Regions from separate parts of the Streptomyces sp. NPDC046909 genome, predicted to be linked through region 1. Evidence: riboswitches for the same ligand, from Rfam matches in the RefSeq annotation. Region 1 holds a riboswitch; each other region holds the start of a gene.

Region 1 (2,252 bases):
TCCAGACCGCCCCCGCGACCCCGCACCACCACGGCGTGTGTTCCGGCCGCGGGGCGCCCCGGCGCAGCGCGGCGGGGAGGAAGCCCGCGAAGACGTACGACCATCCCAGGCGCTCGGCGTCGGTGACGTACCCCGTGTCGGCGACGAACTCCGCGAACCGTTCATTGGTCACCGCGCACGCGTCGATCCGGAACGGCTCGACCCGCACTGTCCGCACCGGCCCCTCCCCGTCGGCCGGAAAGCCCTCCGTGTCCTCCGCGCCCATCAGGAACTCGCCGCCGGGCAGCGCCACCATGCCGTCGTCCGCCGCCCGGCGGGGCGTCGGCGGAGGGAGGATCCGGTGCCGCTCGGGGGCCTGGCCGCCGCCCGACGGCATGCAGCAGGGGGAGGGGGAGTCGTGCATTCCGCGAGGTTAGGCGAGGTTCCTGTGCGGGCGGTCAGCAGAGCCGGAGGGCAACCGAGCCGGAGGTTCAGCCGAGCCGGGGGATCTCGATCGCGGGGCAGAAGTCCATGACCATGTCGAGACCGGCCGCGCGGGTGCGGTCGTACGCCGCCTCGTCGATGACGCCCAGCTGGAACCAGACCGCCTTCGCGCCCTTGGCGACCGCCTCGTCGGCGACCGGACCGGCCAGGTCGCTGTTGACGAAGACGTCCACGACGTCCACGTCGAAGGGGATGTCCGCGAGGGAGGCGTAGCCCTGCTCGCCGTGCACCGTCTCCGCCTTCGGGTGCACGGGCACGATGCGCTTGCCATACCGCCGCAGGACGTCCGCGACGCCGTACGCCGCGCGCCGCTGGTTCGACGACAGGCCCACGATCGCCCAGGTGTCGCCGCTCTCGGTGAGGATCTTGCGGATCGTCGCTGGGTCGCCGTACACGCTCGGCCTCCTCGGGTCCGTGCAAAGGGTGTCGTGCTCGGCAACAGCGGGCGAGGGGCTGGGATTCCCGGTGTCGGCACCTCGACATCCAGGCCACGTCGCTCGACGACCTCAGTGGGAGGTCGGCTGGAATCCCCTGACGGGCTGTTCGAGGTGGGCGCGTGCCGTCGTGATAGCTTGCCGGGGCCAGTCGAACCCATGGACGTGGGTCAGGGAATCCGGTGGGAATCCGGAGCTGACGCGCAGCGGTGAGGGTGACGGGCGGGGCATCGGCCACTGGATCGCCGTACGGCGTCCGGGAAGGCGCTCCGATCCGGTGGAACCCGAGTCCGAAGACCTGCTGGCGGCCCCCGCGGCCGACCCGCGGCGGGGGAGCACCGTACGACCGGGCTCCGCGTTCGAGCCCTCGACGACTGAGGACCGACTCCCGTGCCCCACGCGCGTTCCGCCGCCCTGCTCATGGCGGGAACCCTGCTGCTGACCGCCTGCTCCGACACCGCCCCGACCGATGCCAAGGCCGCCGTCACCCTGGACAACTGCGGCCGCACCGTCCGCGTCGACTCCCCACCGAAGCGGGCCGTCTCGCTCAACCAGGGCACCACCGAGATCATGCTCTCCCTCGGCCTCGCCGACCGCATGGCGGGTACGGCGACCTGGACCGACCCCGTGATGAAGGGGCTGGAGAAGGCGAACGCGAAGGTACCGCGGATCGCCGACAACGCCCCCTCCTACGAGCGGGTCCTGGAGGCCGAACCCGACTTCGTCGCCGCCTCGTTCGTCTCCACCCTGGGCAAGGGTGGTGTGGCCACCCGGGAGCAGTTCGAGAAGCTCGGTGTGCCTACATATGTCTCTCCGTCCGACTGTGCCGGCAAGGACAACTCCGGGGACGGCGACGGGTCGCGGAGCGAGGCGCTCGGTATCGACGCCGTCTACGGCGAAGTCCGGGACCTGGCCGAGGTGTTCGGGGTGGAGGAGCGGGGCGAGAAGCTGGTCGCCTCGCTCAAACGGCGCATGGCGAAGGCCACTTCGGGTCTCGACGCCTCCGACGTCACCCTCCTGTACTGGTTCGCCAACTCCGACTCGCCCTACATGGCGGGCTGTTGCGGAGCGCCCGGCATCATCACCCGGGCCCTCGGCGCGCAGAACGTCTTCGACGACACGCACGAGGAGTGGCCGCAGATCAACTGGGAGACCGTCGCCGACCGCGACCCCGACGTCCTCGTCATCGGCGACCTGACCCGCAAGTCCCAGACCGCCGAGTCCGCCGCCAAGAAGATCGCCTTCCTGGAGTCCGACCCGGTCACCAGGAACATGGACGCCGTCAGGCACAAGCGGTACGTGCTGCTCAGCGGGCAGGCCATGAACCCGACCATC
Region 2 (2,252 bases), on a different contig from region 1:
ACCCCGGGTCCGTGGCCGAGCTGTTCACCGAGGACGGCAGCTGGGAGTGGCCCACGCCGGGGGACGGGCGGCGGTTCGAGGGGCGGGCGGCACTGCGCGAGTACTTCGGGTCGCGCCCCGAGGACCGGCTGTCGCGGCGCGTGATGTCCAACGTCCTGGTCACGGTGACGTCTTCGGAGACGGCGTCGGCGACCTCGTACTTCACGACGTACCGGGTCGACGGCTACGGCGGCGGCATCGTGCCGCCCGGCGCGCCGGTCCAGGTCGGGCACTACGAGGACACGTTCCGGCGTACGGGGGACGGGAGTTGGCTGCTGGCGTCGCGTGCGCTGCATCTGCCGTTCGGGGGACCGACGCCTCAGGCGTCAGCGGTGAGCGCGTAGTCGAGGCTGCCACGACGGCCTTCACTTCGGCCTTCACGACGGCCAGTACGACCTGATCAACTCCTCCGCCTCACCGAGCAGTTCGACCTCCCGGCGGCTCATCGTCGGGTTGACGGCCCGCCGTCGCCGCGCCTCCGCCAGCCCCTCCCCGGTCGCCCCCGAGGGATCCGCGAGCAGCGCGGCCAGCATCGAGCCCGCCGCCTCCGCGAAGGGTTCGTCGCCCACGGCGACCTGGGCGAGGATCACCGCCGACATGCCCCAGTCGAGGCCGGGGTCGCCCTCCTCGGCGTTGGCCCAGTCGATGACGTAGGGCCCGTCGGGGGTGAGGATGACGTTGTCCGGATGCAGGTCCAGATGCACGATCCGCCCGGGGATGGCGTGCAACCGCCGCAGCAGCCCGGCCAGTTCCTCCCCCGCCTCCCGAGGCCCGATCCGCCCGGCGGCGAACGCGCCCAGCATCGTCGGCCCGTACAGCCGCTCCATGACGAGGTCGGTCCGCGAGCAGTCCTCGACCCGCACCCGGGGCACGGGGTAGCCATGCCCCCGCACCCGCTCCATCACGGCCGCCTCGGCGAGCGCGTCGCCGTACGGGTGCCGGGCGCGCCGCAGCACCCACGCCGCGTCGATCTCGTACACGTCGGAGGCCCGCCCCGAGCCGATCCGTCTCCCCGTCGCGATCCCCATGCCGGTGAACCTACCCGGCGCACAGCCGCCTCTCAGGGGGCTTGTTACGTGCCGGTAGAGTGGCCGGGTCGTCATCACACCCGTACGGGGGGAAGCCGGTGCAAATCCGGCGCTGACCCGCAACCGTGAGCCGCCCCACTCCCCGGGACGGCGAGCCGGATCGCCCCGCACGGTTCTAGTGACCGGCTCACGTGCATCGGCAACGGCCGCTGCACGGCACCGTCGAGGCATACGGAGCCGAGCCGCCGGGGTGTCCCGTGCTGCCCGGCTCCCCTTCAGGGAGAGGCACCCGCCGATCATGAACGTCCGCCGCAGCGCCGCGGTCCTGGCCGCCACCGCAGTGATCGGGGCGGCCGCACCGGCCGTGGCCGCGAGTCCTTCTCCCTCACCGTCGGTGGCGATACCCGAGGGGTTGTACGGGGCGGGGGATCCGACGTACGACGGGGTGTGGCGGCAGTCGTTGACGCTGCTGGCGCTGAACCGGCAGGGCGTGATCCCCGCCCAGAAGGCCGAGGACTGGCTGGCCGGGCAGCAGTGCGCGAGCGGCGCCTTCCCGGCGTTCCGCGCGGACACCACCAAGCCCTGCGACGCCAAGGTGATGGTCGACACCAACAGCACGGCCGCGGCCGTCCAGGCGCTCGCCACGGTCACCAGCCAGCATGAGGACGCGGTACGCAAGGGGCTCGCCTGGCTGAAGTCGGTGCAGAACGAGGACGGCGGCTGGGGCTACACGGCGGGCGGGGCGACCGACGCGAACTCCACGTCCGTCGTCATCGACGCGATCCTCGCCGCGAGCATGACAGGCACCGGGTCGATGAAGTCGTTCGAGAAGGACGGCAAGACCCCCTCCGACGCCCTGCTGAAGCTCGCCCTGCCCTGCACCGGCGACGGCGGCGCGTTCGCCTACCAGCCCGACAAGAAGGGCAAGCTCGTCGCCAACGCGGACGCCACGGCGGCGGCCGTGCTCAGCGGCCTGGGCGGGCAGCCTCAGATCTTCCTCCTCGGCGGTGAGCAGGCCTCCAAGTCCTGCGAGAAGCCCCGGGACTTCGAGCGGGCCGTCCACAACGGCGCCTCGTACCTCGCCGGGACCATGGCCAAGGACAAGTACCTTAAGTCCGCGCTCCCCGGCGCCGAGGACCAGCCGGACTACGGCAACACGGCCGACGCCGTGGTCGCCCTCTCCGC
Region 3 (2,252 bases), on a different contig from region 1:
ACCACGGCTACCCGCCCGGTGTGACGACGACAACCCAGCAGGAGCTCTTCCGGTACCTGGAGGACCGCTTCGTCTGCGCACAGGCGTGCACCGAGTGCGCCCGGGCGTGTGCCCTGCGCGCGAGCCTCGTGGATCCGGACGGGACCGAGGAACAGGAACTCGTACGACGCAAGGGCATCATGTGCGCGGAGGTCTGCGACGCGACGTGCCGGGTGCTGTCCGAGCAGAACCGGCTGGACGAGAACGCCATCCGCGTCCAGCTGGAATGGTGCCGGACGGTGTGCCTGGAGTGCGCCCACGCCTTCGACGGCCGCCCCGGCGCCGAGGAGGGCGCGAAGGCCTGCCGCGACTGCGCCCAGGCCTGCACGGACTTCATGGCGACGCTGCGCTGAGCGCAGAACTGAGCGGCGTACGGCGTACTGAGCGGCGCACTGAGCGCTGAACTGAGCCCGGCGGAGGGGCCGATCGCCCTGAACCAGCCCTCGACACCGCGCCGAGCCCACCTCAGCCCAGCGCACGCCCCAGGCGTACGTTCCAGCGCCCCAGTCGGCCGCTGAGCTCGACGACCGTCAGTGGCGGGACGTCCGTGCGCCAGAACGCCGACTCCGGTGCGCCGAGGGCCCGTACGACCACCGCGCGCGCGAGTTCGGGCTCGGCCACGGCGATGACGCGCCCCGCGCCGTCGGCGACCGTGTCCAGCCACCGTCCGACTCGGTCGCACACCGCGCGCACCGACTCGCCGTCGTGCGGCGCCGACTCGGGGTCCGCGAGCCAACGGGCCAGTGACTCCGGCTCCTTGGCGCTCACGTCGGCCAAGGTCGAACCGCGCCAGCGCCCGGCGTCCAGGGCCGCCAGCGGTGCCGCGTCCTCGGCGCGCAGCCCGAGCGCGGCGGCCGTCTCCCGGCAGCGCACGGTGGGGGAGCAGACGACCAGGTCAGCTGCCGGGAGGGTGCCCGCGGCGGCCTCGGCGAGGCGGCGCCCGGAGGCGTCGAGAGAGCAGCCGTCGTCGAACCTGGCCTCCCGCAGCGCCTCCGTGATCGCGGGTGAGATCAACATCACTCGGCTGGTCATACGTCCCTTCCCCCGCTCAACAACCCCTCCAAGATCGGCATTTGACGGGCCGAACAGCCCTCCGGGAGCGCCCGGGGTGCTCCCATGCGCTCTTGGCCGCACCTCTCCCACGCGGTACCTTCTCGTGGATATCGACGACGGTTCGGTGGAAGCCGGTGGGATTCCGGCACGGTCGCGCCACTGTATGCCGGGAACGCCCTTCGGGTGCGGGCCGGGTGAGTCAGACCCGCCCCGTCGTCCTGTGCACCACCGAAACGGGACGCGAGTTCCCCCAGGAGGCTCCTGCCATGGCGCAGACCGTCGCCCAGCCGACCACCAGCTCCACCGCCGTACCCGCAAAGCTGCCGATCGGCGCCATCGCCCCCTGGGCGGTCTTCTTCGGCGTGCTGATGCTGGTCCTGCTCTACTTCGTCGGCGCCGAACAGGGCGCCACCTCCCTCATCTCCGGTGAGGGGGTCCACGAGTGGGTGCACGACGCCCGCCACCTGCTCGGCTTCCCCTGCCACTGACAGCGACGAGGAAGCACTTCCGCTCATGAACTCCGCAACTGTCAGAAACCTGTTGGTCCGCGGCATGCTCGCGGGCCTCGCCGCGGGTCTGGCCGCGCTCGTGGTCGCGTACTTCCTGGGTGAACCGAAGGTCGATCAGGCGATCGCCTTCGAGGAGTCCCACGCCCACGAGCACGGCGGCGAGGAACTCGTCAGCCGCACCCTGCAGTCCACCGCCGGCCTGTCCACCGGCGTCCTCGTCTACGGGGTCGCCTTCGGCGGTATCGCGGCGCTCGCGTACTGCTTCGCGCTCGGCCGGATCGGCCGCTTCGGGCCGCGCGCGAGCGCGCTGCTCCTGGCGGCCGCCGGACTGGGCTCCGTCTACGTCGTCCCGTTCCTGAAGTACCCGGCCAACCCGCCGGCCGTGGGCGACCCCGACACCCTCAACCAGCGCACCGCGCTGTTCTTCCTGATGATCGTGCTCAGCGTGCTGCTCACGGTCGGCGCGGTCATCCTGGGCAAGCGCCTCGCGCCCCGCCTGGGCAACTGGAACGCCACCCTCGCGGCGGGCGCGTTCTTCGTCCTCGTCGTCGGTCTGGCGTACGCCTTCCTGCCGTCGTTCAACGAGGTGCCGGAGCACTTCCCGGCCGCGCTGCTGTGGCAGTACCGGCTCGCCGCCCTCGCCGTCCAGGT

Evidence for each region. A riboswitch is a leader RNA that binds a small molecule or an ion and turns the genes downstream of it on or off. The one in region 1 is predicted to bind cobalamin.
Region 2: it holds a riboswitch for cobalamin, as region 1 does, so the genes downstream of both, ABZ928_RS50695 (prenyltransferase/squalene oxidase repeat-containing protein) here and ABZ928_RS29895 (ABC transporter substrate-binding protein) in region 1, are expected to answer to the same signal.
Region 3: it holds a riboswitch for cobalamin, as region 1 does, so the genes downstream of both, ABZ928_RS22730 (CbtB-domain containing protein) here and ABZ928_RS29895 (ABC transporter substrate-binding protein) in region 1, are expected to answer to the same signal.

What each region holds. Positions count from the first base shown of each region.
Region 1 is NZ_JBEYXC010000009.1:362,487-364,738, reverse strand. Features, by position in the region: gene ABZ928_RS29905 (formylglycine-generating enzyme family protein) at 1-403, opposite strand, end outside; gene ABZ928_RS29900 (CoA-binding protein) at 471-878, opposite strand; cobalamin riboswitch at 1,049-1,238, shown strand; gene ABZ928_RS29895 (ABC transporter substrate-binding protein) at 1,338-2,252, shown strand, end outside.
Region 2 is NZ_JBEYXC010000029.1:64,635-66,886, forward strand. Features, by position in the region: gene ABZ928_RS50685 (nuclear transport factor 2 family protein) at 1-383, shown strand, start outside; gene ABZ928_RS50690 (phosphotransferase) at 417-1,067, opposite strand; cobalamin riboswitch at 1,115-1,251, shown strand; gene ABZ928_RS50695 (prenyltransferase/squalene oxidase repeat-containing protein) at 1,366-2,252, shown strand, end outside.
Region 3 is NZ_JBEYXC010000006.1:433,309-435,560, forward strand. Features, by position in the region: gene ABZ928_RS22720 (ferredoxin) at 21-392, shown strand; gene ABZ928_RS22725 (histidine phosphatase family protein) at 505-1,071, opposite strand; cobalamin riboswitch at 1,167-1,320, shown strand; gene ABZ928_RS22730 (CbtB-domain containing protein) at 1,359-1,580, shown strand; gene ABZ928_RS22735 (CbtA family protein) at 1,606-2,252, shown strand, end outside.